Regions from separate parts of the Lactobacillus sp. ESL0680 genome, predicted to be linked through region 2. Evidence: riboswitches for the same ligand, from Rfam matches in the RefSeq annotation. Region 2 holds a riboswitch; each other region holds the start of a gene.
The links. Region 2 has a riboswitch for thiamine pyrophosphate ahead of thiM (hydroxyethylthiazole kinase). Riboswitches for the same ligand answer to the same signal wherever they lie in the genome.
Positions count from the first base shown of each region.

Region 1 (7,779 bases), 240 kb from region 2:
GGCAACAAGGTCGGTAATACTTTAGAAATTGAAGAAACGCTTGACCTGCTTAAGGGCAATGGTCCACAAGACCTACTTGACTTAGTCTTAACTCTTGGCAGTTACATGGTTGTTTTGGGTCAAAAGGCAGAGACAGTTGAAGAAGCTCGCCAGAAGCTTGAGAAAACAATTGCTGATGGGTCAGCTTTAGATCGGTTTAAGGCAATGGTAATTGCTCAAGGCGGCGATAGCAGTGTGATTGATGATTACAGTGTTATGCCGCACGCGCAATTTAAGATTGAACTGCCTGCTAAGCAAGATGGTTATTTAGCACAATTGTCAGCTGATGAAGTTGGGATTGCCAGCATGAAACTTGGTGGCGGTCGTGAAAAGGCCGACGATCAGCTTGACTATGGTGTTGGAATCGAATTGCACAAGAAGGTTGGCGACAAGGTCAAGAAGGGCGAATCCTTATTGACTATTCATGCCGATAGTTCAGATGTTGCTGAAGTTCAAGAGATGCTTTACAATTGCATCAAAATTGCGGATGAGGCTAAGCCTTACCAAATGATTTATGAAGTAATTGAATAATTAAAAATAGCGTAATTAGATTGCACGCCAGTCTGATTGACGCTATTTTTATTGGCGAAAAGTCTAAAAAAGTCTAAAATAAAAATCAAAGTCTAAAAAAGTCTAAAAGGAGAATTTATGATTAATCCGTTTAATCCGACTTTTGGTGATGTACCGCCAATTTTTTTGGATAAAAACAAGCAGGTAAATGATTTAGTAAAATTAATTAAGGAAAGCCAATTTTCACGATCGTTTTTTATCACCGGTGTCCGTGGTTCTGGCAAAACAGCATATTTAACACAATTAGCTAAACAATTTAAACAAGACGACAATTGTTATTATGTTGATTTACTTAATCGTAATGGGATTTTGACGAGCTTGGCACATAAGTTAGATCATCGGGTTCACTCTAAAGCAAATAGGCTATTTAATAGTATTAATTCTTTGAGTTTGGGTGGTGTATCAGTTAGTCGCGAAATTGAGGTTCCTGAAGTTGATGAGATTTTGGAAGACTTAATGTCCGAAATTAAGCAACAAGGAAAGTTTGTGGTTGTCACGATTGATGAGGTAACTAATTCTAAGGCAATTCAAGACTTTGCCCAGGTTTATAATTCACTTAAGCGAGCTGAATATCCAATTTATGTTGTAATGACCGGATTGCCTGACCTTATTTTGGATATTCAAAATGAAGATAAACTGACTTTTTTGTTGCGTTCAGAAAAAATAGTGATGATGTCGTTGAACGCTGCAGATATGGTGAATACTTATCAAAAAGTCTTTGCGTGTTCCTTAACTGTTGCAAACAAAATGGCACAGATGACTAAGGGTTACTCTTATGGCTTTCAATTATTGGGTTGGCTGTATTTTGAAGAGTTAAATGGCCGTGAACCAACTATAGAAGTATTAAATGAAGTTAAAGTACAATATCAACTAAAGCTTTTTGAAAATGCTTATCAAAAAATTTTGATGGGCTTGTCGGAAAATGACCGTCAATATTTGATAAATGTTAATGACCATTGTAAGTTCAGTGATGTTGTTGCCAAAATGAAAAAGACTAAGGGTTATGTCTCACAATATCGGCGTCGAGCATTAGAGCGGCAGTTAATTACTCCAAGTGGTCATGGTTATGTTGATTATACGTTGCCATTTTTTGGTGAATATTTAAAGCAAACCCAAAATCCAGATTCGGTATATTATTTGGGCTATTAATTATAATTTTTGTGTTTATATAGTCTAGTTAAATGGCTGAAAAATATTATTAGAAATTCGATTAATTTTGTATAAAATTAGTAGTAAGATTAATAAAATTAAATAGATTATAGAAGGAACATGAGGAATGAAACAGAGAAAATTTTTAGCTCTATTATGTATAGTAGTGTTAGCCATAAGTAGCATTGGAATGGAGAATATAGTAGTTTCTAAAACGGTTCAAGCTGCTAAAGAAGAATATGTGTCAATATTTAATACTGATAACTATGATACAAACAAAAAGGGCTTAACTTATGCTACAAAAGTTTCTAAGGATAAGGTTAAAACGAATCAGAAACATTCTACTGTAGTAGGAAATAAGTATGGATTTGTAAAGCCATTTAATATTCCAAAGTCATGGCGTGGAAACTGGTACGATAAAAACGGATTGGCCCAGAAGTTGACAGCAAATGCGTATAACATTGAAGGAATAATTACGAATAGAATATGGATTGTTGGAAAAGTTAAGGGAACAAATAAATATCCTTGGCAAATAGCTGATAGATTGAATAAAAAATATCCAAGAGCGTATATTCATGATGCTCGAGGAACATGGAGGTATGTATCAGGTTTAAATTTAATCATTACTAGTCCAGTAACAGAAAAATCAGTTATAAAAGATGGATTTGCTTTTACATGTCATAAAGAACAAGTTTCTGGAGAAGTTCAATCAGTTTATTTTGATGTTAATGCGAAAACAGGAAAAGTAAAAGATCAACTATTTAAAACTAAGCAATTAGCTAAAGAGTATGCTCATCATAAATTTTCTGATATGCATTACTCATCGAAATTTAAATAATGTTTTAGGAGTAGTAAATATTATTTAGGCTATTAATTATAATTATTCTTAGTAAAAAACGACAGCCCCTATAAAGAGCTGTCGTTTTTTCTAGAAAAATAATTGCTGGATTTTTTGGAATTGCTTGGCCTTGTTTAGGCTTAATAGAACAATAGTGGCAACTACTGATCCAATAATAGCAGCCCCGATAAAACGCGGGGTGTAAACGAACCAATACAGGTTATTGGAGCTGCCTGTGAACCAGACCATGACTGGGTAAGAAAGCAGCGAGCCGATAATTCCGGTGCCGATAATTTCGCCGAGACAAGCTGCCCAAATTTTGCCGGTTAACTTATATAAAATTCCGGCTAATACTGCACCAAAGATAGCACCAGTTAGTGCCAGTGGCGGAATTCCCATGATTAACATTCTGATAATTCCACACAAGGTTGCCATAATTGTCACGTAAACGGGCCCCAGCATGGTAGCGCCAATAATGTTGATAACACTAGACATGGGCGCCATTCCTTCCACGCGAAAGATGGGCGATAATACCACGTCTAGTGCAATCATAATCGCCAAAATAGTAAGTTTTTCTGTCTGTTTTCTCTTATTAGTCATTTCTAACTCCCTACTTCTAACAAGCGTCTACAAAAAAATCCCATTCGCACATAGCGAACGGGATTTTGCTTAATTAGCCTATCCCTTGCGCTAGTATTATCTAGATCAGGTTCATGGGTTTAATCTCAGCTTAAATAAGCACCCCATAGACTCTTGTATATTAATGTTAATTTGATTATAGACTTTCAATGATGAAAAAGAAAGCATAAATTCTATTTTCTTATAGTTTCATTTGATTATATGATGTAACTTTTCTCTGCTTATCAGTCATTGTCATCATGGTAATTGACGCATTACGTGGACCGCAGCTGACGTCGAAATCGCCAAAGCGGTCGGCAATACTGCGAATAGTAAAGCCGTGAGTTACCAATAAAATGTTTTCGGCACCATCAAGCTGGCTGATTAGGTCAAAGCCCTGGTCAAGGCGGTGCCAATATTCCTTGGCATTTTCCGCGTCATGAAACGGATCAGCTTCCTTAATCCAGTCGGTTGCCGTATCAATTGATTCGTTCTTGAACAGATCATAGTGGGTCTTATAGCCGTGCGGTCCACCAATCATTTGCCAGGCCATGTCGGTATCCATTCCTTCAAAGTAGCCGTAAAAGTGTTCGCGGAACAGCGGAGTTGCAAGATGTTGGATTTCGTCGCGGTTAACATTGTGCTTAATAATGATGTCGCAGGTATCACTTGCCCGCTTCAAGTCGCTAGAGATGGCGATGTCAAAGGGAATATTCTTTAGTGTTTCGCCCGCCTTGTCGGCACCAGCAATGCCGTCTTCAGTTAATGGGGTGTCACACCAGCCCTGCATCTTGTTGTAACGGTTAATATAAGTTTGTCCGTGACGGACAATATAAATTCGCTTCATTTTTAAACTCCTTATTTTAATTATTTTTCATGATAAATTTGTTTAACTTTTGCGACATCTTGCGGTTCAATTGAGTAAATAGAGCCGGCAGGATACATGACGGACTTGCCTTTATTGTGATTCAGACCGATAGCATGACCTAATTCGTGTTCAACAGTATTGACAATTCGCTGATAAGTATAATAATATATAAAATTCTGCAGATAATAAACATTTAATTGGATTTTTGCCTTACTAAGCAATTTAGTCTTGGGATTATAGGTAATGCTTGCTTGCCCAGCGGCATCCGTGTCGGGGTCAAACATCGGCTCAATTGTAATCTGTGCATTTTTCTTCTTATTAGTCTCAGTAAAAGTAAAACTGCCAGTATCATTCCAAGCACTAATGGCGTCTTGAGCGGCTTGAGTTAATTGCTGGTTATTCGCCAAATCAAGATAAACTTTGGCGGAATTTTTTGACCAGTGACAATTTTTGCCCGCATTTTTCGCAGTTTTTTCGCGATGTGTCTTAGCTAAGACGACATGGCTGGGTGTATTAGCAGGACTAATAGCCGGGATATACACGCTGCCTAGAGAAATTCCAGCGACTAATGCACAAGATAATTTACGTAAAAAGTGTAAAATCTTTTTCATAATAAAAACCACCTCCAATATAAAAAATTATAGAAGCAAATTGCTTAATTTTCACTAGTTTTTAATAATCTTAGTAAAAGAGTTTTAAGAATTATATATTAAGTTCGTTTCATGTTAAAATAGTATGCAAGTTTTGAAGAACAGGTGACTTTATGACAAAAGCGATGGATGAAAAACAGTTTGAACAGAAGCATCTCGACGCTATCTTAAAAATGATTAAGGAGCGGCGGGGAGAATTAACTGCGGCAATTAAGTCAGCTGAAGGTGAAGCGCGGAACCTCAATTCGCACTTCTTTGATGATGTCCGCTTAGATTACGATGGTTATTCCACCTCAATGGAAACGGCGCTCTCGATACACCAGCAGCAGCAACTGCTTGATGAACGTGAGAATGCTTGGCAGCATTCTGCTAAGCAGTTAGGAACAGTTCAACGACTGGAAAAGAAACCGTATTTTGCCCGGGTGGATTTTAAAGAAGGCAATGAAAAACCGGAAACAATTTATATTGGTTTGGGTTCATTTGCGGACAAGGACAACCACTTCTTAATTTATGATTGGCGGGCACCAATTTCTTCAATTTATTATGACGGCAAGCTAGGGCAGGTTTCGTATTTGTCGCCAGATGGTGAAATTACCGTTGACATGACGAAGAAGCGGCAATTCATGATTGAAGATGGTCAAATTGTAAACATGTTTGATACCAATGAATCAATCGGTGACCAAATGCTCTTAGAGGTGCTGGGCGAAAAGTCCAGTACCCAGATGAAGTCAATTGTAACGACAATTCAGCGTGAGCAAAATAAAATCATTAGAAATACCAGTGCTGATTTGTTGTTTGTCCAAGGAGCCGCAGGGTCAGGGAAGACGTCAGCGATTTTGCAGCGGATTGCCTACCTGCTTTACCGGTATCGGGGCAACTTGACCAGCAGCGACGTGATTATGTTTAGTCCTAACCAATTGTTTAATGATTATATTAAAAACGTGCTGCCGGAAATGGGCGAGCAGAATATGGTTCAAATGACTTATTGGCAGTTCGTTGCGCGGCGGTTGCCAGGGATGGACGTAGAAAACTTGTTTGACCAGTTTGAGGATCAGACTGCTGATACAGCAATTGGTAAATTTAAAGATTCTACTGCTTTCTTTAAGCTGGTAACGCGTTATGCCAAGCATTTGAATAAGCAGGGAGTTGTCTTTAAGGACATCTTTTTCCGCAACAAGAAGCGTCCATTCTTTGCTAAAGAAAAGATTAACGAGCTTTACTATTCATATAATTCTAATTATAATTTAAATAATCGGATTGACGCAACGCGTGAAGAACTGATTAAGACGCTTAACCGCAAGATTAACGCGGAAACTAAGAAGCCTTGGGTGTCAGAAGCCATTGAAAGTTTGAGCAAGGAACAATTAAATGCCCTTTATGACCGCCCAGACCAAGAATTTGAATCTGAAGAAAAAGAAGAAAAATTCCTGGGTCGTAAGATTGTAGTTAAGGCCTTGGACAAGGTTTACCAGCAGATTCGCCGGAATAATTTTATTAATATGCGGGCGCAATATTTGAGCTTTTTGCGGGCAGTGCCGAAAATGACTGACCTGAATAAGTGGCAGATTAGTGCTAGTGATTGGGCTAAGCACGTTGAGGATGTGAAGGCCAGCTTTAAAAAGCATTATATCCACATGAATGACGTTTCGGCTTACTTATATATGTATGATTTAATTACCGGTCGGCACGTTAATTATGAGATGCGTTATGCCTTTATTGATGAAATTCAGGATTACACGGCGTTTCAATTGAGTTATTTGAAGTATAACTTCCCGCGGGCCAAGTTTACGATGCTGGGCGATTTGAACCAAGCGATTTTTACTAAAGATGAGAGCCGCAGCCTGTTAAAGCAAATTAGTGGGTTGTTTGACCCAGAGAAGACGACCGTGGTGCAATTAACCAAGTCCTACCGGTCAACTAAGCAATTGACCGACTTTACCAAGCAAGTTTTACGACAAGGCGAAAAGATTGAATCCTTTAATCGGCAAGGTCCTAAGCCTGTCTTCTGGAAACGTGAGAATGATGATGCGGCAATTGCCGTTCTAGAGCAGGTTCTAACAGATAATACTGCTGGCAAAATGACTACGGCAATTATTACTAAAGATCTGGCAAGTGCCAAGTTTGTCAGCCAAAAATTGCAAGATGATGGCGTTAAGGCAACGTTAATTGCGACTGCCAACCAGCGACTAGTTGAGGGTACATTAGTTGTTCCGTCGTACTTAGCTAAAGGATTGGAATTCGATGCGGTTGTTATGTGGGATGCTTCTAAGGCTAGCTACAATCAGGCAGACGAAATTCAATTGGTCTACACAATTACTTCACGCGCAATGTACAAGCTCGATTTGATTTATACGGGAGAAAAGAGCCCGCTACTCACGGTTGACCCGCAGACGTATGAGGAAAAATAGGAGGCAGTGCTGATGGCGCAGGAAAAATTTACTTTTAAAAAAATTGACGAGATGTCAGGTCGCGAAATGTTTTGTATCGCCCGCTTGCGGATCAACACTTTTGTAACTGAACAAGAAATCACGGTACCAGAATTGGACGATGAAGATTTGACTGCCATCCAGGTTTACTTGTTAAATGAGGATCAGACCATGGCATTAGCTGTTTGCCGGATTTTTCAAGAAGATGGTAAGTGGATGTTGGGTCGGGTTGCTGTTGCCAAGGCAGCTCGCGGTCAAAAGCTGGGCAGTAAAATGATGGCGCAAGTCCACGCCTACCTAAAAGAGCACGGTGCTGACCGCTTGTATTGTCACGCGCAGTGGCAGGCTAAGCCATTTTATGATTATTTGGGCTACAAGGTTCAGGGCGAGCCGTTTGATGAGGCTGGCATTAAGCATACAATGATGTATTACGAACTATAATAATTAAAAAAACTCACGTTAATTACGTGAGTTTTTGTTTGCCTGTTTTTCTTTAATTGCCTCAGCCACAAGATTAATTAAAACTTTATTTCCTTGGTCGCTAAAGTGTTGCCCATCTGTTTGGTAGTAGGACTCAATCTGCAGCAGCTTACTAAAGTTAGCAATCAAATCAATAAAGGG
Region 1 covers NZ_CP113945.1:156,662-164,440, forward strand. The annotation lists gene OZX58_RS00770 (pyrimidine-nucleoside phosphorylase) at 1-570, shown strand, start outside; gene OZX58_RS00775 (ATP-binding protein) at 688-1,758, shown strand; gene OZX58_RS00780 (hypothetical protein) at 1,886-2,596, shown strand; gene thiW (energy coupling factor transporter S component ThiW) at 2,687-3,196, opposite strand; TPP riboswitch at 3,261-3,352, opposite strand; gene OZX58_RS00790 (histidine phosphatase family protein) at 3,417-4,061, opposite strand; gene OZX58_RS00795 (matrixin family metalloprotease) at 4,082-4,693, opposite strand; gene helD (RNA polymerase recycling motor HelD) at 4,846-7,140, shown strand; gene OZX58_RS00805 (GNAT family N-acetyltransferase) at 7,153-7,599, shown strand; gene OZX58_RS00810 (GDSL-type esterase/lipase family protein) at 7,618-7,779, opposite strand, start outside.
Region 1: another riboswitch for thiamine pyrophosphate. It lies ahead of thiW (energy coupling factor transporter S component ThiW); the one in region 2 lies ahead of thiM (hydroxyethylthiazole kinase).

Region 2 (7,779 bases):
GTTGGCTTCAGCAAATTTTATCAAATTATCTTTCTCATGAATTATTACTTTTTGGTATTTCATCAATTGTATTGCCTGCTGCTTTAAGTGAATTGAAAATGGTAGGTAAAATTGCTGAAAAGGGTGATCTATTATTTATTATTTCCTATACTGGCGATAATCGCGAGATTAATGATGAGTTAAGTAAATTTGAATTGGTTAACAACAAGTTTCGTTATGTATCTTTTACTGATTTAAAACAAAGTAAGTTAGCTTCTTTGTCAGATTATAATTTTTACTATCCAACCGTTAAGTTTACCAATAATGATAATAGTGTATCTTTTATCTTAGCTTATTCGTTAGTAGATCTTTTAATTAATAAGTTTGGTATTTGGGTTGATAAACAACATAAGAAAAATGATGAGCAAATTAAACAATTGGATAATTAAGTTTTTAGATAAAGCACATTTAAATACCAGCAGAATTTTGATTACATATATTTGTGCTTTATTATTAATACCAGTATTTTTTAGCTTCTTTATGATTTTAGAAGTAGCAATTACCAAAAGTAATGTGATGACGATAATGAAATCACCATACGTTGCTGTGGATGTAATAATTATCATTACTGATTTTATTTTGGGTTATTATTTATGGCTGAAAAAGGATAACTTTTTATATAAAAATCATAATTATCGCTTTTTTATGACTTGTCAGCTTATTGGTCAGTTGCTAGTTGGTAATCTGTTTTGTTCAATTTTGGCATTATTCGGATTAATTAGTTTACGCTCGGTTAAAAAAGGCTGGCAAGAAAATAGTGAATGGTTAATTAAAGTTATTTCAATTGCATTTATATTTTTATTTGGTATCTGTTCGGCAATAATCATATTGTTGAAAGTCAAGAATAGTAGGTAATGAGAATGTTTAAATTATTTAAAAAGAAGGGCATTTCTGTTAATGCAGTGGTGGATGGTCAATTAATTCCTATTACCGCTGTTAAAGATGACGTCTTTTCTGAAAAAATGTTAGGTGACGGGTATGCTATTGAGCCAAAAAATGGCGAAATTTATGCTCCAGTAGCAGGAACGATTACAACCGTTTTTCCGACTAAGCATGCAATTGGGATTACGACAAAAGATAATTTAGAAATTTTAATTCATCTGGGATTAGATACGGTTAATTTAGAGGGAAAACCGTTTAAATTAATGGTTAAGGAAGGCGATACTGTTCAACAAGGTATGCAGCTTGCTGATATGGATCTTGAAATGGTTAAGGCAGCTGGATATGACGATACAATAATTGTTGTCTACACTAATATGGATTTAATTAAAGATGTTTCCGAAATTGTCACGGGGAATGTGATACATAATAGTGAAGTACAAATAATTAAGTTGAATGACTAGATTTTCGCTTATAAATAATTGAATTTAAGATGCACAGCTTTATTTTTATAAAGCTGTGTATTTTTTATTTATGATTGATTTTTATCAGTAAAAGAATTAATATGAAGCTAGTTTCATGTGAAGTAAGCTTCATATCGATAATTGAATGTAGAGATGAAAATAATGCCAAATTTAGTAAAAAAGTTACGACTAGAACATAAATTAACTCAGGAGGAATTGGCTGATAAAGTTGGTGTGACCCAACGAACAATTATTTCTGTAGAAAAAGGCAAATACAAGCCATCATTGTTATTAGCATATAAATTGGCATGCTTTTTTGGCATAAGTATTGAAGATTTATTTTGCTTAAAAGAATATTTGGAGAACTGATAATGAAGAAAAAATTACTGCGCACTGCTATTTATGGTTTGTTCTTTTTAGTAATGGGTATACTTGAAGTAATCATAGTATTTCACGATAAAGATGCGGCATATAGAGTGAAGCACATTATTTGGGCAATATTGTTACTACTTTGTGCTTCAGGGTACCTTTTTAATTGGCAGGATATTAAAAAGGGCAAGAGAGATATGCTAGATGATGACGAACGCGACAGTTATATTGAACATGCTGCTGGTGCACGAGTAACTAAATGGATGGAATGGTTAGTATTAGGTACCGGCTTAATTTTTTTGTGTTTGTACGGTGTCTTTCAGCAGGATGTTTTGGGAATAATCGCGGGTATTTCAATATTTTATTGGAATATTAGTTTAATTCTAGGAATAATCTTTACGATTATTGAAGAACGAAAGAATTAAAAAAATCACGCACTATGGCGTGATTTTAAACATGTATTTAGAAAATAAGTTAATTTTGCCACGGTGCATCAAGCATTGCTTTAACAGTATTCTTGATGTCACTGCTTTGGGCAATCATTGAGATTACAGATGCACCAGCAGCGCCAGTTTTGGCGATATTAGGTAAGTCTGTTACTGTGATACCGCCAATTGCGACGATTGGCCGTTTACTGCTAGTTACTAAATTGGCAAGGCCAGCTAGCCCAATTTCAGGGTCAGCGTCATCTTTAGATTGAGTTGTGAAGATTGGTCCACTGCCGTAGTAATCAATACCAGCAAGTTGATCGCCAGTTTTAATTTCAGCTAGAGTTGAGCAGGAATAACCCACGATCATTTGACTGCCGACTTCATTAATCACCTTTTGAATAGCTTCATCACTTTGGCCAACATGGATTCCTTCGGCACTAACTTCCTTAGCTAAAGTAACATCATCATCAATGAAGAAGGGTACTTGATATTGTTGACAGAGCTCGTGCAGTCTTTGGGCCATTGGCAACCGCTCACCAGAACTTAAAGTTGAGCCAGCTCCCTTATCACGAAATTGAAAGGCGGTAATTCCAGCTTTTAGTGCTTCTTCGACGATTTCTGGCAAGGTCTTACCAGCTGGTAAATCCTGAGTACCGCAAATGAAGTAAGCACGAAGCATGTTTGCATTAAACTTTTGCATTATTGTTTCCTATCTATTTAGCCCAGTGGTTGAGTGGTCCGTGACCATGTCCCACTTGGATTGTCTGCTCGATTGTTTTGGTAACGTATTTTTTGGCAAGTTTAATTGCATCGGTTAGATTATGACCCAGAGCAAGCTGGGCAGTAATTGCGGCGGCTAGAGTGTCACCAGTACCATGTGTGCGTTTGGTATGGGTTCGCGGACTGCTGACCCAGAAGCTGGAGCCGTCTTCAAGAAGGGCAAAGTCGCTTACTTCTTCAGCACTTGAATGACCACCCTTAATTAGTACGTTCTTAACACCCATGTCTTGCAGTGAATGGGCAAGGTCGGGATATTGCTTTTCAGAAGTAACGGTCATTCCGGTTAATACTTGTGCTTCTGGTAAATTTGGCGTTACTAGGTTAGCTAGTGGTAATAACTCGGTTCTAACAGTGGCGACTGCATCTTCACTTAGTAAGTGAGCGCCACCTTTGGCTACCATGACGGGATCGACAGTAATGGGACCAAAGTCATATTTCTGTAAGTTTAGAGCAACTTGGTGAACATGAGCAGCATCGCCGAGCATCCCAGTTTTTGTCGCGCGGATTTTAAAGTCGGCGGCTAAAGATGCACATTGTGCATCAATCATTTCCAATGGAAGCAAGTGCGATGATTGAACGCCCAGTGTATTTTGCGCAGTAACGGCAACTACAACTGCCGTGCCGAAGACTTTTTGCATTTGAAAAGTCTTCAGATCGGCCATAATGCCGGCGCCACCGCCAGAATCTGTACCTGCGATTGTCAGAACTTGAGGGAATGAATTAATTTCTTCTGCCATAAAATACTTCCTTAATCATAATCAGCAATTTTTTCAATATCAGAAACCTGCACTTTTGCTAAATAGTCCATGAGATACATGCCAAAACTGCCAGGGCCAACATCGGGATGATCTTGAACGACTAGTTGTCCAATTGAACCGAAAACAAGCGTTGCAGCTTGCGCGGCTTCGAAGCGACTGTCGGTCACTGCACAAAAGGCAGCGACGATACTTGTTAACATATCGCCAGAACCCACATGGGCTTGGAATAGCGGTGTACCATTATGAACATGAACAACATTAGTGCCATCACTAATTGTATCAGTTGCTCCACTGGCAATAACAGTGCAGTGGTACTTTTTGGCTACTTCCTTAGTAATCTCATCAAGGTTGCCTGCTCCTGATCCAGCATCAATACCTTTAGATTGCCAGTCAAATTCACCTAATGCGGCAATTTCACCAGCGTTACCACGAATAACGCCAACGTGGAAGTTCCATAATAGGTCTTGAGCAATATTAAGGCGGTAATCTACAGCACCAACTGCAACAGGATCTAGTACAATCGGCTTATGATATTCTCGAGCCAAATCACCCATTTTTTTCATGTGTGCAATTTGCAGCTTAGTTAAGCTGCCCATGTTGATAGCAACAGCTGAAGCCATGTTGACCATTTCGTCGGTTTCATCAATTTCGCTACTCATAATGGGTGAAGCCCCGATTGCGTTTAAGCCGTTGGCAACGTCTTGAACAGTAACGAAATTAGCGGCGTTGAGAACAACGGGGTTCTCTTTACGTAATTTATCTAATAATTCTAACTGCATAATCTTTCTCCTAAAAATTATTGAAGAAGTCCTCCGAACCGCGACTTTAAACTAATAAAAAAGCTTTGACACATAATTGTGTCAAAGCAATAGGTAGTTGACACGTTCCTCGCGCAAGTATTAGCTTACAGGTTCAAAGGGTCTGAAACGGTGTTTCATCTCAGCCTAAAAGGCCCCCCTCGTGTTATCGCTTCCAATTATAACGGCTTTTAATGAATAATACAATGTTAAAGTCAATGTTGTGTTATTTTTAGCAGTAAAAAAGCCCAGCTGTGTTATCAGAGCTGGCCTTTTTGTAAGTTTTTTAAGTAAGTATTTTTAATTATTAGATAAATTGTAAAATCGTCATCAAAATCGGAACGACGATAATGAAGAGAATTGTACTTTCAACCACAATATTAGTTGCGTATTTAACGTCGCCGTGTGATTCGTTGGCTAAAATTGGTAAGACAGCTAACATTGGCGTTGCTGCTTGGACGACTAAGGTTTGGCGCATTAAGCTTGGCAAGTTAAAGCCAGCATTTGTTCCGATTTTAATTAAAATAATCAAAATGATTGGTGAAACAATAAAGCGACCAATTAATGCCAAGATTGAATCGCGGTCAAACTTAACGTTCTTAATTCCAGCATCGTGTAGGACAATGCCGATATAGATCAGTGACAGTGGGGTTACCAAGTTACCAACGTAAGTTAACGTTGAGTTTAAGAAGTTAGGTACGGGAATCCCTAATAACATCCAGACCAGAGCAACAATGAACCCAACAAGTGGCATTGGCAATAGCTTTTTCCAGTTAATCTTGTGGTTAGTCTTCTTATCTTTAGCAGTCGGGTCGTCGTTTTGGATTAAGAAGACGCCAAAAGCCCAAGTAGAAACGGTATTGATAATGTAGTATACCAAAAAGTAAGACATGGCCTTGTCGCCAAACAGTGCCATGTTCAGGGGCATTCCAATAAAGATAGTGTTGGCATTAACCACGGCATTCATAAAAATTCCGCGGCGGCCAGGACGGATTTTGAAGACCTTAATGCTTAGCCAAGCAATAAGATAACCGATAATCACACCCAAAGCTGGGAATAATAATTCGGTTGATAATTGCAAAAGACTGCCGCGGCTAAGGTTTTTCATAACAGCAGTGAAGATTGAAGCTGGCAGGGCAATCTTAGTGATAATACTAGAGATTTCACTACCAAACTTATCGTCAATCCAATTAAATTGTTTTAGTAAAAAGCCGAGGGCCATGATTAAGATAATCACAACTACGCTTGATACAGATGTCAAAAAGACTTGCATAAAAAGTTTCCTCTTTCTGTAGGTAATTAATATTTGGGCATCCACGTTGTTTCTTGAACGGCTTTTTTGGCGTCAGTTATTCCTTCACCGGCTAAACCTTAATCAATTACAGTTTGATGGTAATTATGGCTGAGGAACTAGGGGCAAAAATATAGCACTAGCAATTTCACTTATCCATTAGCAAGCTGGGGGTATCATCAAATAACGAACCTTGTTTGTTAACAAGATTCGTTATTTGCAAGCTACTTTTGGATTTAAGACTATTTGGCAATGTAAATACTGGTAGTCTTACTAAGATGAGTTGCGCGCACGTTTCTTTAGCAAAACTAGTTTCCTCATGCCGTAATTGCCCTTCAGATATAATACAATAAGTATTTTTAATAGCAACAATTTTACACTTTAAACGTGTAATAAATTTATTGTTAGACTTATAATAAAATAAATTACTGAGCTAATAATGCCTAAATATTAAAAGCAAACTAGTAGTCAAGGAGAATAATCATGACAGAATTTACGGACCAATTACACCAAGCAGCAAGCAGTCTATGGCAGAAGAGTATGAAGCATCCGTTTGTGCAGGAATTGCAAAGTGGGGAATTACCGCTGGCCAAATTTCGCTTTTATTTATTACAAGACCGGTATTATTTAAATCAATTTAGTGAATTTCACCGTGCGATTGCAGCTAAAACGGATGACCAACAGACTGAGCAGTTTTTACTTGAAATGGCGCAGGACTTAAAGGATAGCGAGATGGCAGTGCGCGAGAACTTTTTTAAGCAATTGCAGATTATGCCAGCTGAAATTGCGCAAACGCCAGTTGCGCCGACCGCGTATGCATACGTTAATCATTTGCAGATGACATTAGCGAGGGATGGTATCGCTCCGGCTGTTGCCGCACTTGTGCCTTGTTACTGGCTGTATCAAGAAATTGGGCAAAAATTAGCAACCGGTGGCTCGCCTGTTTCGTATTATCAAGAGTGGATTGATACCTATGATGGCGAGTGGTATGCAGCTAATGTGCAGCGAATTTTACAGTTGACGAATACATTAGCTGATTCTGGTTCTGCAGATGAGCGGGAAAAAATGCAGCAGGCTTTTGTTCGCAGCAGCTATTATGAATTGCAATTTTGGCAGATGGCGTATGAGCAGCAAGAATGGGCTTAAAAATGGTAAGCAAAAAGAAGCATGAGTAGACATGCTTCTTTTTTAGTTGGTTCAGCTTGCAAGAATTTTTTGATATTATAGGGAAGTTATAATAAAAAAGGAGAGTTAGAAATGGTAACAGCTAAGAAGAGACATTTATGGGCCTTTCTTGCGGGCTTAGCCTGTGTTATGTGGGGGATTTCAGGTCTATTTGCCAAGTCGTTATTTAATTTAAGTCCGGAAATTACGCCGATTTGGCTTACGCAGGTACGAATGGTTGTTTCAGGTGTGATTTTATTAATAGTTGCTGCGGCTGTCGGACAAAAGCCAGTAGCAACAATGAAAAACAAGCACGACGCCTTGGTAATTATTGCGTACGGTATTTTCGGCTTACTGCCAGTGCAGCTGTTTTATTTTATTACTGTGCAAAAGGCCAACCCAGCAATAGCGACAATTCTGCAGTTTATTGGGCCATTCTTTGTGATGGCGTATTTAATTCTGCGCCACCAGCAAACATTGCGCATGTTGGATATGCTTGCTGCAGTTACTGCATTTATTGGTGTTATTTTGCTTGCAACTCATGGCGACTTTAGCCATTTTGCGTTGACGCCGGAAGTACTGATGTGGGGGCTATTGGCAGCAATTGGTGTGGCAACTAACACGTTAATTCCGATTAGTGTGCTGCATCGTGTTTCCAGTCTGGTAGTTACAGGGTGGGGACTACTTTCTGCCGGGATTTGTTTAACGATTATTCATCCTGTGTGGCCGCATGTGAATTTAACTGGGCAAGTTTGGTTGGCTGTTGGCGTAGTAATCGTAATTGGCACGTTAATCCCATTTCAATTG
Region 2 covers NZ_CP113945.1:1,630,226-1,638,004, reverse strand. The annotation lists gene OZX58_RS07855 (MurR/RpiR family transcriptional regulator) at 1-428, shown strand, start outside; gene OZX58_RS07850 (hypothetical protein) at 556-894, shown strand; gene OZX58_RS07845 (PTS glucose transporter subunit IIA) at 900-1,382, shown strand; gene OZX58_RS07840 (helix-turn-helix transcriptional regulator) at 1,545-1,751, shown strand; gene OZX58_RS07835 (hypothetical protein) at 1,754-2,176, shown strand; gene thiE (thiamine phosphate synthase) at 2,226-2,882, opposite strand; gene thiD (bifunctional hydroxymethylpyrimidine kinase/phosphomethylpyrimidine kinase) at 2,896-3,699, opposite strand; gene thiM (hydroxyethylthiazole kinase) at 3,711-4,499, opposite strand; TPP riboswitch at 4,588-4,689, opposite strand; gene OZX58_RS07815 (AEC family transporter) at 4,825-5,790, opposite strand; gene tenA (thiaminase II) at 6,292-6,954, shown strand; gene OZX58_RS07805 (EamA family transporter) at 7,066-7,779, shown strand, end outside.

Region 3 (7,779 bases), 150 kb from region 2:
TTGATATTTTTGGCGATGATGATGACAGCGGCAGTAAGAAGGGCAAATTGCAGACTTATAGCGAAGGCTCTGGTGTCATCTACATGAAGTCTGGCAACAAGGGCTATATTGTAACTAATAACCACGTAGTTTCCGGCAGCGACAAGGTACAAGTTATGTTGTCAAATGGTAAGACAGTTAATGCGCGGATTGTGGGAACAGATGCGACGACCGACCTGGCCGTGTTAGCAATTGACTCTGGTTACGTTACGCAAACGGCCGAATTTGGCGATTCTAAGACTTTACAGCCTGGACAGTCAGTGATTGCGGTTGGTTCCCCACTTGGTAGTGAATACGCGTCAACCGTCACTCAGGGGATTATCTCGGCTCCTGCTAGAAGCATTACAACTTCATCAGCCAACCAGCAAACGGTTATTCAGACAGACGCAGCAATTAATCCGGGTAACTCAGGTGGTGCCTTGGTTAACTCCGCTGGTCAAGTTATCGGCATTAACTCAATGAAGCTGGCGCAATCAAGTGACGGGACTTCTGTTGAGGGCATGGGTTTTGCCATTCCGTCGAATGAAGTTGTGACAATTGTTAACCAACTGGTGAAGAAGGGCAAGATTACCAGACCGCAGCTTGGGGTTAAAGTTATTGCTTTGCAAGGTATTCCAGCCAGCTATAAGAAGCATTTGAATATTAAATCTAACTTGACCAGTGGTATTTACATTGCTTCAGTAACTAAGAATGGTTCAGCTGCCATTGCTGGTATTAAGACTGGGGACGTTATCGTGAAAGTTGACGGCAAAAAAGTGACAGATGTTGCTTCGTTACACAGTATTTTGTACGATCACAAAGTCGGAGATACCGTCAGTTTGACCGTTGATCACAACGGCAAAACACTCGATTTGCGGGCTAAGTTACAAGCTGATTAAGAAAATAAGTTAAACAAGAAAAAGGCTATACTAAGCGGTTTAAGTCGTCAGTATAGCTTTTTTGTTAATATTAATTATGGGAAACATTTTTTTATTCGGTAATGAGGACTGTCAAGTAAAATTTTAGCCGGTAATTCTTGTTGATAACTGTGGAAAACTTTGTGGATTGTGCATAAAAGATGTGAGAATGCTTTTAAATGGCTGTGGATAATCTGTTAATTGTGTTTAAATATTAGTGAAAATATATTTGCACAAACAATTGTTCAAGTTGATATAACAGTATTTTAGCGCGATAAGTTTGTGAACTTGGGCTGTGAAAAGTATGTGTGTGGGTAAAATTCATTAAAAGACAGAAAAAAATTTGGCAACCACAATTTAGCTGAAAATAAAAGAAGTGAACCACAAAATATAGATTTTGCTTTTACACAGATGTGGAAAAATTGAGTGGAAAGATTGGGAGTTAGGGGATAAACTAGTAATTATGAATATTAAAATTATTTGTGTGGGAAAACTAAAAGAGAAATATTTTAAGGATGCAATTGCTGAATACCAAAAGCGGTTAAGTCGCTTTGCCAAGGTTCAGCTAGTTCAGGTGGCTGATGAAAAGGCACCGGAAAAGTTCAGCCAAGCTGAACAAGAACAAGTTAAGGAAATTGAGGGGCAACGGATTTTAAGTAAAATCAAGGATAAGGAATATGTCTATGTGACGGCAATTAAGGGCAAGGAACGAACCAGTGAAGAATTTGCCGGTGAATTAGCGAATCTTGCAACCTATGGCCATTCCGATATTACCTTTGTAATTGGCGGCAGCTTGGGAACTAGTCCAGCCGTTAATCGCCGGGCGGATGACCTGCTTAGCTTTGGTAAGTTAACTATGCCGCATCAATTAATGCGGGTTGTTCTAATTGAGCAAATTTATCGCGGCTTTATGATTAATAGCGGTAGTCCGTATCACAAGTAGATTGGAGATTTGAAAATGAAGTTAGCAGTTTTTGATATTGGCGGGACCACCGTTAAGACAGGAATTTATGAAGATGAGCATATTCTTGAGCAGGAGAGTTTTAAAACGCCTAAAACTTTCACAGCTTTGAAAGAAAAAATGCATGAACTAATTGATGATCGGCATTTTACAGGACTGGCAATTAGTGCGCCAGGTGATGTCAATATTAAGACTGGCGTAATTGAAGGCAAAAGTATGGTGCCGTATTTGCACCAGCGGCCAATTTTTGCGGAATTGCAAGAAGAATTTGGCTTGCCCGTGGCAATTGAAAATGATGCAAACTGTGCGGGAATTTGCGAAACTAAGATGGGTAATGGCCGTAAGTTCAATAATGTTGGGTTCATCGTTATCGGAACTGGAATTGGCGGCGCGATTTTTATTAATCATGAATTGTACCGAGGTGCGCACTTAGTCGGCGGTGAATTTGGCTTTATGAGAGGCGGCACTGAGCGGATATTAAGCATGGATGCGACCTTAGTTAAGGCTGCCCATGATTACTCTGAACAGACTAAAACAGAGGTTGAGGGGAAAGAATTATTTGCTCTGGCCGAGCAGGGTGATCAATTGGCTCAAAATTTGCTTGATCGTTTTTATGATCTTTTGGCAAGCAGCATGTATGATTTGCAAGTATCTTTTGATTTTGATGCCTTTATTTTGGGCGGCGGCGTATCTGCACGCGCAGAAATCAGCAGTGAAGTTGCCAAGAGGCTCAAGCAGAAGCTGGCAGATTTCGATATGACCCGAATTATGCCGGAAGTAATGACTTGCCAGTATCATAATTCGGCTAACCTTTACGGTGCAGCTCTGAATTTCTTAGCTCAAAATTAAGTTAATAAAAAATGCAGTCGTGATTCGGCTGCATTTTTATTTTAATGTGAATAAGGCTAGATTAAGTAGAACAAGAATAATGGCACTCCAGAGCCAGTCTGATGTCTTAATTAGGACGGCAACAATTGTCGACCGCTGTTTGTCTTCTTGGTAACCGTGAGATTCCATACCTTGTGCCAGATTTTCGGCAGAATTAAGTGCTACTAAAATTGCTTTGAAATATAATACCGGCGACCAAAAACTGAGATAAACCCCCCGCATCATGCCAGCTGTCCGAATTTGCTTAACAGCTTGCTTCATGCGGGGAACAATATTGAGCGCGGCTAAAACACCGTAGGCGAATTTGCTTGGTAAGTGGAAATTCTGTTCAAAAGATCGTGCTAATTCTTCCGCGCTGGTGTCGATCGTGACGCAGCTAATGGTTAAGATATAAACGTAGATCCGGCTGGACAAGCCAAGGGCGTTAAATAAGTCGGGTGTTGGCGTAAACCATTCAAGTGTCGCAAAAATCGTAAATGCGGCAATAAACGGCACTATTAGTAGGAGCAGTAAGCTCTTTAACTTAATTTTTTTGACTAATAAATAGATAATTGCCAAGATAATAATCGCAAAATTGGTTGTTAGGCTAATTTTTAGCGATATTTCAAGCGAAATAATTAACGCTAAGATAAATTTAAAACTAGGATTCATAAAGGTACCTCACTTAGTCACGTAATGCAGCTGCTTGTCGGCAAAGACCAGATGATAGTCGCACCAATCGGCTAACCCATCAAGTTCATGGCTGATAATTAGTAAAGTCTGACCGCGTTCTTTTTGGCTTTGTCTGAGCAGATGCATAACTTTTTGACTGGATAGGTGGTCTAAGCCACTTAATGGCTCATCAATGAGTAATACATCTTGATCCGCAATTAACATCAGCAGAATTTGGAGCTTTTTTTGTTGGCCACCAGAAAGAGAATACACTACTTGGTCCAGGTGCTGGTCGAGGCCAAGGTCAGTTAAAACTTCCTTGATTTTTTGGTCAGTAAAAAAGTCATTAGTTCGCTGTTTTTTACTTAAATTAATTTCATCTTGAACAGTAACACTCAAGAATTGGTCGGTCGCATTCTGAAAAATCTGGGCAACATGCAGTAAGTATTTGCGCGTCTTTTGTTGGCGGATTTCACGGTTGCGATAGGTCAAACTGCCACTATAAGGTAGCATCTTAGTTAGCGCGTTAAATAGTGAGGTTTTGCCGACACCGTTGGCACCAGTAATCAGTGTGGTTTTGCCTGCAATAATATTGAGCTGATTTTGGTCTAACAAAAGGCGATTTTGCGTTAGCTGTGTCTTGTTTAGGGTAAAACAAGCGGCCTCATTTTGCGGCAGTGCAAATGAATAATTATTTTTTTGCATGCTTGTTTGGAGCAGTTGTTTTTTGGCTGCGGGATCTAGCTGCTTGACGTTATGGTCCTTAAACTCAAAAAGACAATCACAGACGCTTTGATAGCCGTCTAAAACGTGGTCACTTAAGATAATGGTCTTACCTTGATCGCGCAAGTGCGCCAATTTGCTAATCAAAAATTGCCGCGCTTGTGGATCACAGCTGGCAAAAGGCTCATCTAGCAAGAATAAGTCGATATCCATTGCTATGAGAACGGCAAGTGCTACTCGTTGCTGCTCGCCGCCAGACATTGTATTGATTTTTTGATCCAATAGATTTTCAATTTGGGCAAATTCGACGCCGGCGGTTAGGTGCTTTTGGTAATCTTCACGTTTAACTTGTAAGTTCTCAAGAGCGAAGATAATTTCTTCACGTGGTGTTGCCATGGTGAACTGTTCGCCAGCATTTTGAAACATAATGGCTGATTTTAACCCGGCAAGATTAAGGTAACCGCTGAGTTTACCCGCGTATTTGGGATAGAGCCCGGCAAGTATTTTAAGTAAAGTCGACTTGCCGCAACCAGTAGGCCCAATTAAGAGTGAAAATTTTCCCGTGGGAATTTCAAGATTAAGGTTGTCAATAATTTTAATATTTTGTTCGTATGAAAAAGTTAAATTTTTGCTTGTAATCATTCTTTTTACCAATTAAAAAAGTCGCTAGGGCAGGCTGCACTAACGACGTAAAAATTCATTCATTTTCCCTTCGCTGGCATTGTCCATAGCAGGTTCAACGGGTATTCTCTCAGCCTTGCGGCACCCCAAAGTTATCAAACTGATTGTACACGAAAGAGTTTTTTCTGTCTAGTCCTTGTAACTTTATGAAAATAAAATGGTAGTGGATATGATTTTTGCTATATAATAAAAGTATTAAAATAACAATAAGAAGGTGAAGCTATGGCAGCAGTTAAATTAGCGCAGTATTTGGCTAGTATTTTAAATTCAACCAATAGTGATACAAACGAATTGCGGTTGAAAGCAGAAGGCAATTTTGACTTGTTTAGGGTCTATCTTGAAAATCATAATACCGGTGTTCATCGCTATCAAACAACAAATGCGATGATTTTTTATGAAGCTGGCGGCAAGTCAAACATTAAAATTCATGGTCAGGACTTTGCACTAAAGGTAGGGAATATCGTCTTTTTGCCGGCCAAGAGTGACTATGAAGTGCAAAAGCAAACTAAGACTGATGTGTTGGTAAAGCTAGATTTAAATTCTAAGTATGATTTACAATATTTCCTGGGAAATATTGTCCATGATGAGCCGCGTGAAGAACAGGCAGTTAAGCAAATCATTAGCAGTTTACAGACCAATCGGTTGTTATATTTAAAGTCAACGCCAATTTCTAAGTCGGCTCAATTAATGAATAAGATAATTGATGAATATTTAAATCAAAACTTGTTTGCCCAAAGTGTAGCTGCAGCGGAATTAAACTTGTTGCTGGTTTCAGCTGTCCGTAATCAAAGCTTTGAATCAGCCGCAGCAGAGAAGCAAGGCTTTGCGAATGTAACACTTGAGAGCTATATTGATGCCAATTTTGCCGATATTACTTTGGATTCGGCTGCCAAACATTTTGGCTTTAACCCAAATTATTTTTCTAGCTTAGTTAAACAAAAAACGGGAAAAAGCTTTGTAGAGCATGTTGATGAACGGCGAATGCAGGAAGCACGTAATTTGCTTGCTCGCCCCGACATTTCGGTTAAGGAAATTATTGCCAGGGTAGGTTACAATGGTAAGTCCTTTTTCTATAAAAAGTTTAATGAATATTATCATCAAACGCCGGTCCAAATGCGTGCAGAGCTGTTTCGTCAAGCTAATATTAATTTGAAATAAAATAAAAAAGACATCTGTTTAATTAACAGATGTCTTTTTTGGATATTACATTTTTTCTAGCCGTTTGATCCGGTCTTCTGTCGGCGGATGGCTATCGAATAGATGAGTAAAACCGTGCTTTTTACGCAATGGATCTTCAATATACATGCCAGCACTACTTGGATCAGCCTTTTTCATTGGCTTACTGCCGTCGATTTTCTCTAAAGCAGAAATCAGACCTTGTGGGTTGCGGGTAAGGTCGACTGATGAAGCATCAGCCAAGTACTCACGATTACGCGACAAGGCCATCTGGGCAAGGCTGGCACATAATGGCCCAAGAATAAGCACAAAGACAATTGCAACAATTTTAAAAATAATGACTACGTTGTTATCATCGTCTTTGTCGCTGCCGCGGTCATCGTCAAACCACCAAATATAGCGGCTGGCAATTCCGGATAGATATGAAATTACCCCAACCAGAACCGCGGCAACTGTTGATAAGCGAATATCATAGTTGCGAATATGCGAAATTTCGTGTCCTAAGACACCTTCCAGTTCCTCACGGTTCATCATGTCAAGTAGGCCTTGAGTTACCGCAACAGCACTGTGGTCAGGATCACGGCCGGTCGCAAAAGCATTAGGACTGGGATCATCAATAATGAACACGCGTGGCATGGGTACCCGGCCAACCATGGCCATATCTTGGACGATATGCCATAATTCTGGATTATCCTGTTCGTTAACTTCTTGGGCATGATTTAAATTCATGACTAGATTTGCAGGATCACGCATGACAAAAAATAGGTAAAGAATGCTAATGACAAGCGCAATAATTACACCGCTCCATGGACTGTTACTAAAAATGTAACCCAATCCAGCACCAACAAGGGCTAAAATCACGGCAAACAGGACCATGATGATGCCAGTTTTGCGCTTATTACGAGCAATTTGTTGAAATAACATAGTGGTGACCTAATATTTAAAATTTAACCTTAGGTGCTTCTTTTTCGGCTTCACTGGCTTGTAAGTAGTCAACCTTCTTAAAGCCGTGGATCCGTGCAATCATATTTGATGGGAAAGTAAGCAGCTTTTGGTCGTAAAGGGCTGCTGATGAATTGTAGAGCTGACGTGAGTAAGCAATCTTATTCTCAGTATTGGTCAATTCTTCTTGTAATTTCAAGAAATTTTGGTTGGCCTTCAGGTCAGGATAGTTTTCTTGCAAAGCAAAAATTGACTTTAAAGCATCAGATATTTGGTTAGAAACCTTTAAAGTTTGGGCGCGGTCATCTTTAGGAACGTTAGTTAACTGATTGCGCAGCTGCACAACATTTTCTAAAGTTTCTTGTTCATGCTTAGCGTAACCCTTGGTGGTTTCAACTAAGTTAGGAATTAGGTCGTTGCGCCGCTTTAATTGGACATCGATTTGGCTCCATGATTCATCTGTATAAACTTTGGCTTTTTGAAGACCATTGTAGATAGCAATATAGATAGCGATTAATAAGACAATGATAATTAGAATTATCCAAGTTAATGATGGCATAGGTTAAACCTCCTTATATATACTGCTTCATTATAACTGATTATATATTTTTTGGACAGAAAAAAAGGATATGGCATTGTGCCATGATTCAAATAAGTCAAGCATACTAAATAAGCAATAATAGCCAACCAATAATCATCAGGATAAATAAGCCAATAAACTGCATAACGCTCCATTTTTTGAAGAATTCGTTCCTAGGGACAGTTCCGTTTTGCATGAAGGTTTTGAGAACCAGCATATTGGCCATTGAGCCGATAGGTGAG
Region 3 covers NZ_CP113945.1:73,698-81,476, forward strand. The annotation lists gene OZX58_RS00370 (trypsin-like peptidase domain-containing protein) at 1-917, shown strand, start outside; gene rlmH (23S rRNA (pseudouridine(1915)-N(3))-methyltransferase RlmH) at 1,399-1,878, shown strand; gene OZX58_RS00380 (ROK family protein) at 1,894-2,745, shown strand; gene OZX58_RS00385 (energy-coupling factor transporter transmembrane component T) at 2,782-3,435, opposite strand; gene OZX58_RS00390 (ABC transporter ATP-binding protein) at 3,445-4,800, opposite strand; TPP riboswitch at 4,849-4,938, opposite strand; gene OZX58_RS00395 (helix-turn-helix transcriptional regulator) at 5,062-5,997, shown strand; gene htpX (zinc metalloprotease HtpX) at 6,043-6,939, opposite strand; gene OZX58_RS00405 (LemA family protein) at 6,956-7,516, opposite strand; gene OZX58_RS00410 (SLC13 family permease) at 7,623-7,779, opposite strand, start outside.
Region 3: another riboswitch for thiamine pyrophosphate. It lies ahead of OZX58_RS00390 (ABC transporter ATP-binding protein); the one in region 2 lies ahead of thiM (hydroxyethylthiazole kinase).

Region 4 (7,779 bases), 450 kb from region 2:
ATACAGCAATATCACTTTGATACTTAGTAATGCTACTAAATAATTCTGAAAGATAATCAGCTTCTACCCAATCATCAGCAAAGCCGATATATCTTCCTTTAGCAATACTAATACCATTGTTTCTTGCCATTCCTTGACCAAGATTTTTTTGTCTTATTGAAGTAAATATCTCTGGATACTTATTCTTAAACTTTTGAATAATATCAGCAGTACCATCTGTGCTGCCATCATCGACAACTATTACTTCATACTTACCCGTAAAGGTTTGACAAGCCAAAGAATGCAGGCAACGTGCTAAATACTTCTCTTCGTTAAAAGCAGCAACGATAATTGAAATATCTATCATCGCTTTATTCTTTCTATAGAGTTTATTTACTGTAAAGCTCTGTTCATATTAATACTTATACACTAGCTTAATCTACACACTAATTTCTAAGCATTTTCTTGTGCAGCAGCTTCTTTTTCTTGCTTCAATAAAACATTATCGTAATGTTTGATAAACGGATACCAAACTAAGAATGCCGCAATTGCACAGACAATTGATAATACTGCACCCTGCCAACTAGCTGTCGCAATCAGTCCACTCAACCCAATTGGTGTTGGCCATGGCTGTTGTGCAATAATTTTCGGTACTAAGTGAGTTGCAATTCCCAAATATGCAATAAGACCTGAAACCAATGGAGCTCCAACAAACGGAATTAATAGATTGGCATTGTAAACTACTGGCAAACCAAAGATCAACGGTTCATTAATATTAAAGATTGCCGGCACAATTTCTACCTTACCAATTTCCTTCAATTGAGCTGAACGAGCTCTTAAAAGCAGCCAAATTGCTACACCCAAAGTTGCGCCTGAACCACCAATATTAATAAATGCATTTACTGGATCACCTGCAAATACATGGTAAGCACCACCGTGTTGGTTAGCTTGCAAATTAGCTAATACAATTGGTGTATAGAAGGAACTGATAATTGTTGCACCATGAATCCCAAACCACCATAAGAAGTGAATTAGGAAAATAACAATCAAAAATCCCCACCAAGTATCAGCAATATTACTAATAAATGAAAATGGTACGAACAATACTTTAAACAAATCTGTTCCCATTAATACCAATGCTACATTAATTGCTGCAACAACTACTGCAATACATGCAGCCGGAATTAAGGCGCTAAACGAGTTCGATACCCCAGACGGAACTGAAGCTGGCATTTTAATCTGCCAATTATGTTTAATCGTATAACGATAAATTTGAACAGTTAACCAAGCAACAACTAATCCGATAAAGATACCAACGGCACCAATCCGATAAATACCAGATGTAGAAGCTTCATAACCACCAGCAACCATCTTAGTTTTAGTAAAGGTAGTTAAAAATTGAACTGTACCATTTAATAAGTAAAATTTTTATCAGCAATTTAGCACTAAGCTTTTAACAACCGCTTAGCCAAAGCAAAATTACCAACGGTTGCTGACCCATTATCGGCAATTGCCGGCATCACAATATATCTAGCTAAATCTGGCACTTCAACATAACCGTTTAACATTTTGGCAAAATCCCGGCGTACTTTTTGTAAAAATGCTTCACTAGTCACGCCGCCGCCAAAGACAACCTTATCTGGTCGTAAAATTAAGGTTACTTGTAAAACAGCTTGTGCCACATAATAACTCATAATGTCCCAGACGTGATCAGTCAATGGCACGTCCTTGCCCGCTTTGCCTAAACGGGCTTCAAAAGTCGGTCCAGAAACGAGTCCCTCAAGACAATCCTGATGATATGGACATACACCCTTAAAATTCAAGTCGTCTGGATGGCGCTTGAGTAAGACATGTCCCATTTCAGGATGCCCCAAAGAGCCAACCAGCTTGCCGTCAATAATCGCGCCGCCGCCGACACCAGTGCCGATTGTGTAATAAACCAGCGAATCAATATCTTCATTGGATAATAATGACATGACATATTCGCCATATGCAGAGCCGTTAACATCCGTTGTAAAAAAGATTGGCACATTAACCTGCTGTTTAATGAAGCCAACAAAATCTGTATTCTGCCAGCCCAGTTTAGGAGTTGTAGTTATATAGCCGTAATTAGCTGCCGTCTGGCGAATTTCAATTGGACCAAAGGAAGCAATACTAATCGCTGTTATCGGAAATTGTTTGAAATAATCGGAAGCTTTTTGCAAAGTTTCTTGGGGTGTGGTTGTCGGAAAAGTTATCGTATCTTTAACCTGATAATTTTCATTACCTACCGCACAAACAAACTTAGTCCCGCCAGCTTCAATTGAACCTAATAACATACTTTATCTCCTTCATTTACTAAATGTTGAGCTTATATCGCCTATTAATTCATGTTACCTATTTTATAAAGCCCTTTCAAGCGCAGATTTTATCTTTTATTGCAAAAATTATTGACCAAAATCTTAAAATGTCACTTGTTTTAGTGGTATTACAGCAAAAACTACAGTAAAATATTATTTGATAAAAAGGAGAGTCTGAATGTCTAAACTTGAAAAACCCGTCGTAATTGGGATTACCGGCGGTTCGGGTAGTGGTAAAACAACGATTGCCCATAAAATTGTTGACCAAATGCAAGAAAATGAACACGTCCTAATTATGACGCAAGATTCATACTACAAGGATAATACCGGTATTCCAATGAGCGAACGGATGAACATCAATTATGACCATCCTGATGCCTTTGATATTCCACTGCTTAAAGCCCAAATCAATGACTTGCTTAACTACAAGCCAATTGAAATGCCCGTTTACGACTTTAAGGAACATACCAGAAGCACTGAAACTATTCACATTGAGCCTGCTGATATTATTATTCTTGAAGGAATTTTGGTTTTAGCAAATGAAGAAATTCGGGACTTAATGGACATCAAAGTTTACGTTGATACTGACGATGACATTCGTTTCATTAGACGGCTTGAACGCGATATTGATGAACGCGGACGTTCAATTGACTCCGTAATCGACCAGTACTTAGGCACAGTTAAGCCAATGTACCATCAATTTATTGAACCGACTAAACGTTACGCTGATATTATTGTTCCCGAGGGCGGCGAAAATAATGTTGCAATTGACATGTTAACCACTAAGGTTCACGCAATCTTAAGAAAAGAAACAGCCAACTAAAAAGGCCGAGGTAATTATCCTCGACCTTTTTGTTTACTCAAAATTATTCCACTTTCGGCTTCAATGCGCGATCAAACAGGTTAGTAATCAACTTAACTAGCACCCCGTCAAATAAAACTGACGAGAGAATACTGACAAAGAACATTACAATTTGCACCTTAAGCGCAAATTTATACCAGCCATACATCAGATAACACGGAATTAAAAAGCCAAAACTAGCAAAAAATGAACCTGTCAGAACACTTTGCCATGAAAATTTCTGGTAGCGGGACTTTTTTGGAAAAAAGCCAATTTCATTGGTTAATCCCTGCATTAGTCCCGAGACTACAGTGGTAATCCCCCATTGACCACCACAAGCCATCTCCACTATTGAAGCGAGCAGCTCTCCTACTAATCCTGAACCTTTTGTGGGGACAAAATACATTGCAAGAGGCGCGGCCATTAACCATAATCCTGCAAAAAAGGCGTCGGTTGCCGGGGCGTACCCTGTCGGCAGTAGTAACATTTTAACTAAGTTATACAGGTCATTAGTGCCATAGGTATAAAAGATACCCATCAAAATACCAATTAAAGCAACCAAAATTACCGACTTAACATTCCATTTTGATGATCGTGTAAACATGATTTACCTCAATCTATGCCAGTCGCGGCTTTAGTGTACGATCAAACAGATTAGCGATTAATTTAACCAGTACACCGTCAAAGACAAGCGCCGAAACCATATTGGTAATGAACATTACAATCTGAACCGTCATGTTAAATTTGCCCCAACCGTAAAGAATATATGACGGAATAAAAATTCCTAGTCCTGCAAAGAAGGCACCAATCATAACACTCTTCCAAGAAAATGCTTGATAACGTGACTTCTTGGGGAAAAAGCCGATTTCGTTAGTTGCACCTTGAATAAGTCCTGAAATAACAGTAATCGCACCCCATTGTCCGCCGATTGCCATTTCTACAATTGAAGCTAACACTTCGCCAATTGTCCCAGAACCAGCCGTTGGTACAAAATACATTGCTAAGGGTGCTGCCATTAGCCATAAGCCCGAAAAGACCGTGTCCGTTACTGGGGCAAAGCCTGTAGGAACCAGTGCCATTTTAATAATGTTGTAAGCCCAATTAAAGCCGTAGGTATAAATTACCCCCATAATAATTCCAATCAACGCGACCAAAATTACCGACTTAACATTCCATTTTGATGATCTTGTGAACATAAAAAATACTCCTAACTAACTATTAAGTCAGAAGGAGTACAGTTAAATGCTTATTCAAACACTTCCCTAACGCAGGCATTGTCCTGTTCAGGTTCCAAGGGTAATTCTCAGCTAAGCGCACCCCTAGTGACTAAAATCTATTTATAGGTAGTATACCACAACGATAATTATTATAAAACCATTCTTTTACTTCACTAATTATTTGCCAGCTTTTTCAATCCAGGCAGGCTAATCATAATTATCAAGCTGATAATGTATAAACTTGATAAGAAGCCCATGACAACCGTTAAGTTGTAGTGATCCATCAAGATACCAATTACAACTGATGAAAACCCGCCAATTGCACGGCCAATATTCACAATAATATTGTTCGCACTCGAGCGAATTTCTGTTGGGTACAGCCGGCTAATTACCGCACCGTAACCACCGAACATCCCATTAGAGAAGAAGCCGACAATCGCCCCAATGATAAGCAAAGTTACCATGTTGGTGGCCAAACTTAAAGTGTAGACCATAATCGCCGAACCAATTAAGAAGATACCGAAGGCGCGCCGTGGACCAAAATGATCGAAAATGGTACCGAAAGTCATCATTCCAATGCTCATTCCAATAATCGTTGCAATCATCCATAAACTTGAATTGGCAACATTCAAATTTAATTGCTTCTGTACGATTGTTGGCAGCCAGTTCATTAAGCCGAAGTAACCAGCGATTTGAACTGTCATCATAATCATCAAGCCAATACTCTGCCAAGCAAGCCGCGGTGTTGCAAACATCTTGCGGGCAACATTGGTTAGCAATGAACCCTTTTCTTCTGCCTTAGCCGTTAAAAATTGCTTACTTTCATGCAGGTGTTTTCTAATGAAAACCGTTAAGACTACCGGCACAATACCGACCAAGAACAACATATGCCAGCCAGCAGTTGGAATAATCCATGCCGCAATTAACGCCGCGAAGATTGCCCCCACCTGACCACCAACTGCCGCAATTGAGGTCATTTTACCAATTTCCTTCTTCGGAAAAGCTTCAGCAATTAATGCAATCCCAACACCATATTCACCGCCAGCACCAATTCCGGCCAAAAAACGGAGAGCATAAATCAAATAGATGTTATTGGCAAAGGCCATACAGGCTGTCGCCACCGCAAAAATAATCACGGTATGACTGAAAGTTTTGACGCGGCCAATTTTATCGCCCAACATGCCAAAGGCAATCCCGCCAAACAACATCCCCAAATTAGTAATCGATGAAATTAGCCCTGCAGCACCACCAGACAGGTGCAGGTCAGCAATCATCGAACTCATCGCAAACGATAGAAAAAGCACATCCATGTTCTCTAACATAAATCCCGATGAGGTCGACGCGATGGTCCACTTCTGATCTGTAGTTAGTGCATGACTGTGCTCATTAGTTGTATCCATATTTAATTCCTCCGAAACAAGCGCTCTCTGTCGCCTAATTATTTCTTTGGAACATTATTTTACTCGTTTAATAATTTTTTGCAACTAAAATATTAAATTTACTTAAAATTGGCTGAAACTAGCTAATTTTTCAGTAGTTAAATCACGAATAATTGCCACTGTCATTTCAACGGCTGCCTTGAAATCTTGGTAGGCACTGAAGCAATAAGGTGAATGCTCATAACGAACTGGAATACCAATTACAATTGTCGGTGCCCCATTCTCATAATAAATTGCGGCACCATCTTGGCCGCCGCCAGTTCTAACTGACCGCGTGTAAGGAATATGGTTCTTATCAGCTACATCACAAGCGTATTGCTGGAACTTAGGATTAGGCAAGAATGACGTATCCATGTCACGCATCATTGGTCCGTGTTTTAAGGCAGTTTGCGAAAGCCAATCAGGAGTGAAGGTATCATCAGCTGGGCAAGATTCTAGCACGATACCCAAGTCGGGCTTAACAGTGCGAGCTGTAACATAAGCTCCGCGCAAGCCTACTTCTTCTTGACTTGACAGTGCAGCGACAACGTTAAATGGTGTTTCTTCACCATCTAATGTTTCCAAAACATCAGCCATGGCTGCAGCACCAAAACGGTCATCAAAGTCCTTACCAAAGAACAAACCCGACTTTTCGTTATATTCACACTTAACATCAACAAAGATTGGACAGCCAGTATCAATCTTATAGTCGTTCAATGTTTCTTCACGTGAACTCGAACCAACATCAATTGACATATCAGCTACATCGGGCACATTATTGCGTTCAGCTTCCGTCATGAAGTGCGGTGGCTTAGTGGCTACAACGCCGGGGATATATTCACCATCACGATTTTTAATCCGAACCCGCAGAGCTGGAATATTATACTTAACCCAGCCACCTAATGGAACAAACTTAATCATGCCGTTAGGCCTAACTGCCTGAGTGATAAACCCGACTGAGTCTGAGTGGGCATCAAGCTGAATAACGGGCCGACCCGCCTTATTTTCCTTCTTAGAAGCATAAGCATTTAACATGCCATCAACCTTAACATTGGCAAAATCCTTGACTGTTTCGGTAAACAACTTAACAAACTCGCCTTCAAATCCTGAAGTTGAATTTGCATCCGAAAAAGCTTTTAACATTTTTATTTCTTGTTCTTTTTCCATTCTGCTTAACCTTTCATGCAAAAAATATTTACTTATATTGTAGCAAAAATAGTCACGTAAAATTAAAATATTTAAGTTATTTTTCAGATAAAAAGCGATTTTTTAATTTAAGTAAAATATTAGCAATTAAATCCGCGCAAACCCCCGTAAAAAGTGTAAATCTAGCTACTTTTTATGCAAAAGAATGATATAATCGAGTCTATTAGGAATCTTGAATTAGTTGAAGTGAAGGGTAGATAAATGCCAAAAAACGACAATATTAATAGAATTATTGACCATAAATTATTTACTGAAGACGATATTCACCAAATGTGTGTCCGCCTAGGCAAACAATTGACTGAAGATTATGCCGGCAAGAAGCCGCTAATTGTTGGGGCACTTAAAGGTGCGATTTTCTTTTTAACTGATTTGGTCCGTGAAATGGACGTTGAAGAAGAAATCGACTTTTTGGACGTTTCCAGTTATGGCGATGGTTTTGTTTCTTCAGGTAAGGTTGATTTGATTACCGACCTAACTACTGATGTTAAGGATCGTGATGTCTTAATCGTTGAAGATATTGTCGACACTGGTCTTACCTTAAAATACATGAAAGACATGCTTAAAGAGCGCGGTGCTAAGAGCGTTAAGTGCTGCGTGCTTCTTAACAAAGAAGCTAACCGTACTACTGATGTTGAAATTGAATATTACGGCTCAAAGGTTGGCAATGAATTTGTCGTTGGTTATGGTCTAGACTTCATGAATGCCTTTCGTAATATCAAATATATCGGCGTTTTAAAGCCCGAAGTAATCAAGCTGGCTGATAACAAATAATTTTATAA
Region 4 covers NZ_CP113945.1:367,871-375,649, reverse strand. The annotation lists gene OZX58_RS01980 (glycosyltransferase family 2 protein) at 1-346, opposite strand, end outside; partial or broken gene OZX58_RS01975 (PTS transporter subunit EIIC) at 433-1,392, opposite strand; gene scrK (fructokinase ScrK) at 1,425-2,297, opposite strand; gene udk (uridine kinase) at 2,497-3,141, shown strand; gene OZX58_RS01960 (ECF transporter S component) at 3,185-3,763, opposite strand; gene OZX58_RS01955 (ECF transporter S component) at 3,777-4,355, opposite strand; TPP riboswitch at 4,402-4,490, opposite strand; gene OZX58_RS01950 (MFS transporter) at 4,550-5,776, opposite strand; gene OZX58_RS01945 (M42 family peptidase) at 5,879-6,961, opposite strand; gene hpt (hypoxanthine phosphoribosyltransferase) at 7,202-7,771, shown strand.
Region 4: another riboswitch for thiamine pyrophosphate. It lies ahead of OZX58_RS01955 (ECF transporter S component); the one in region 2 lies ahead of thiM (hydroxyethylthiazole kinase).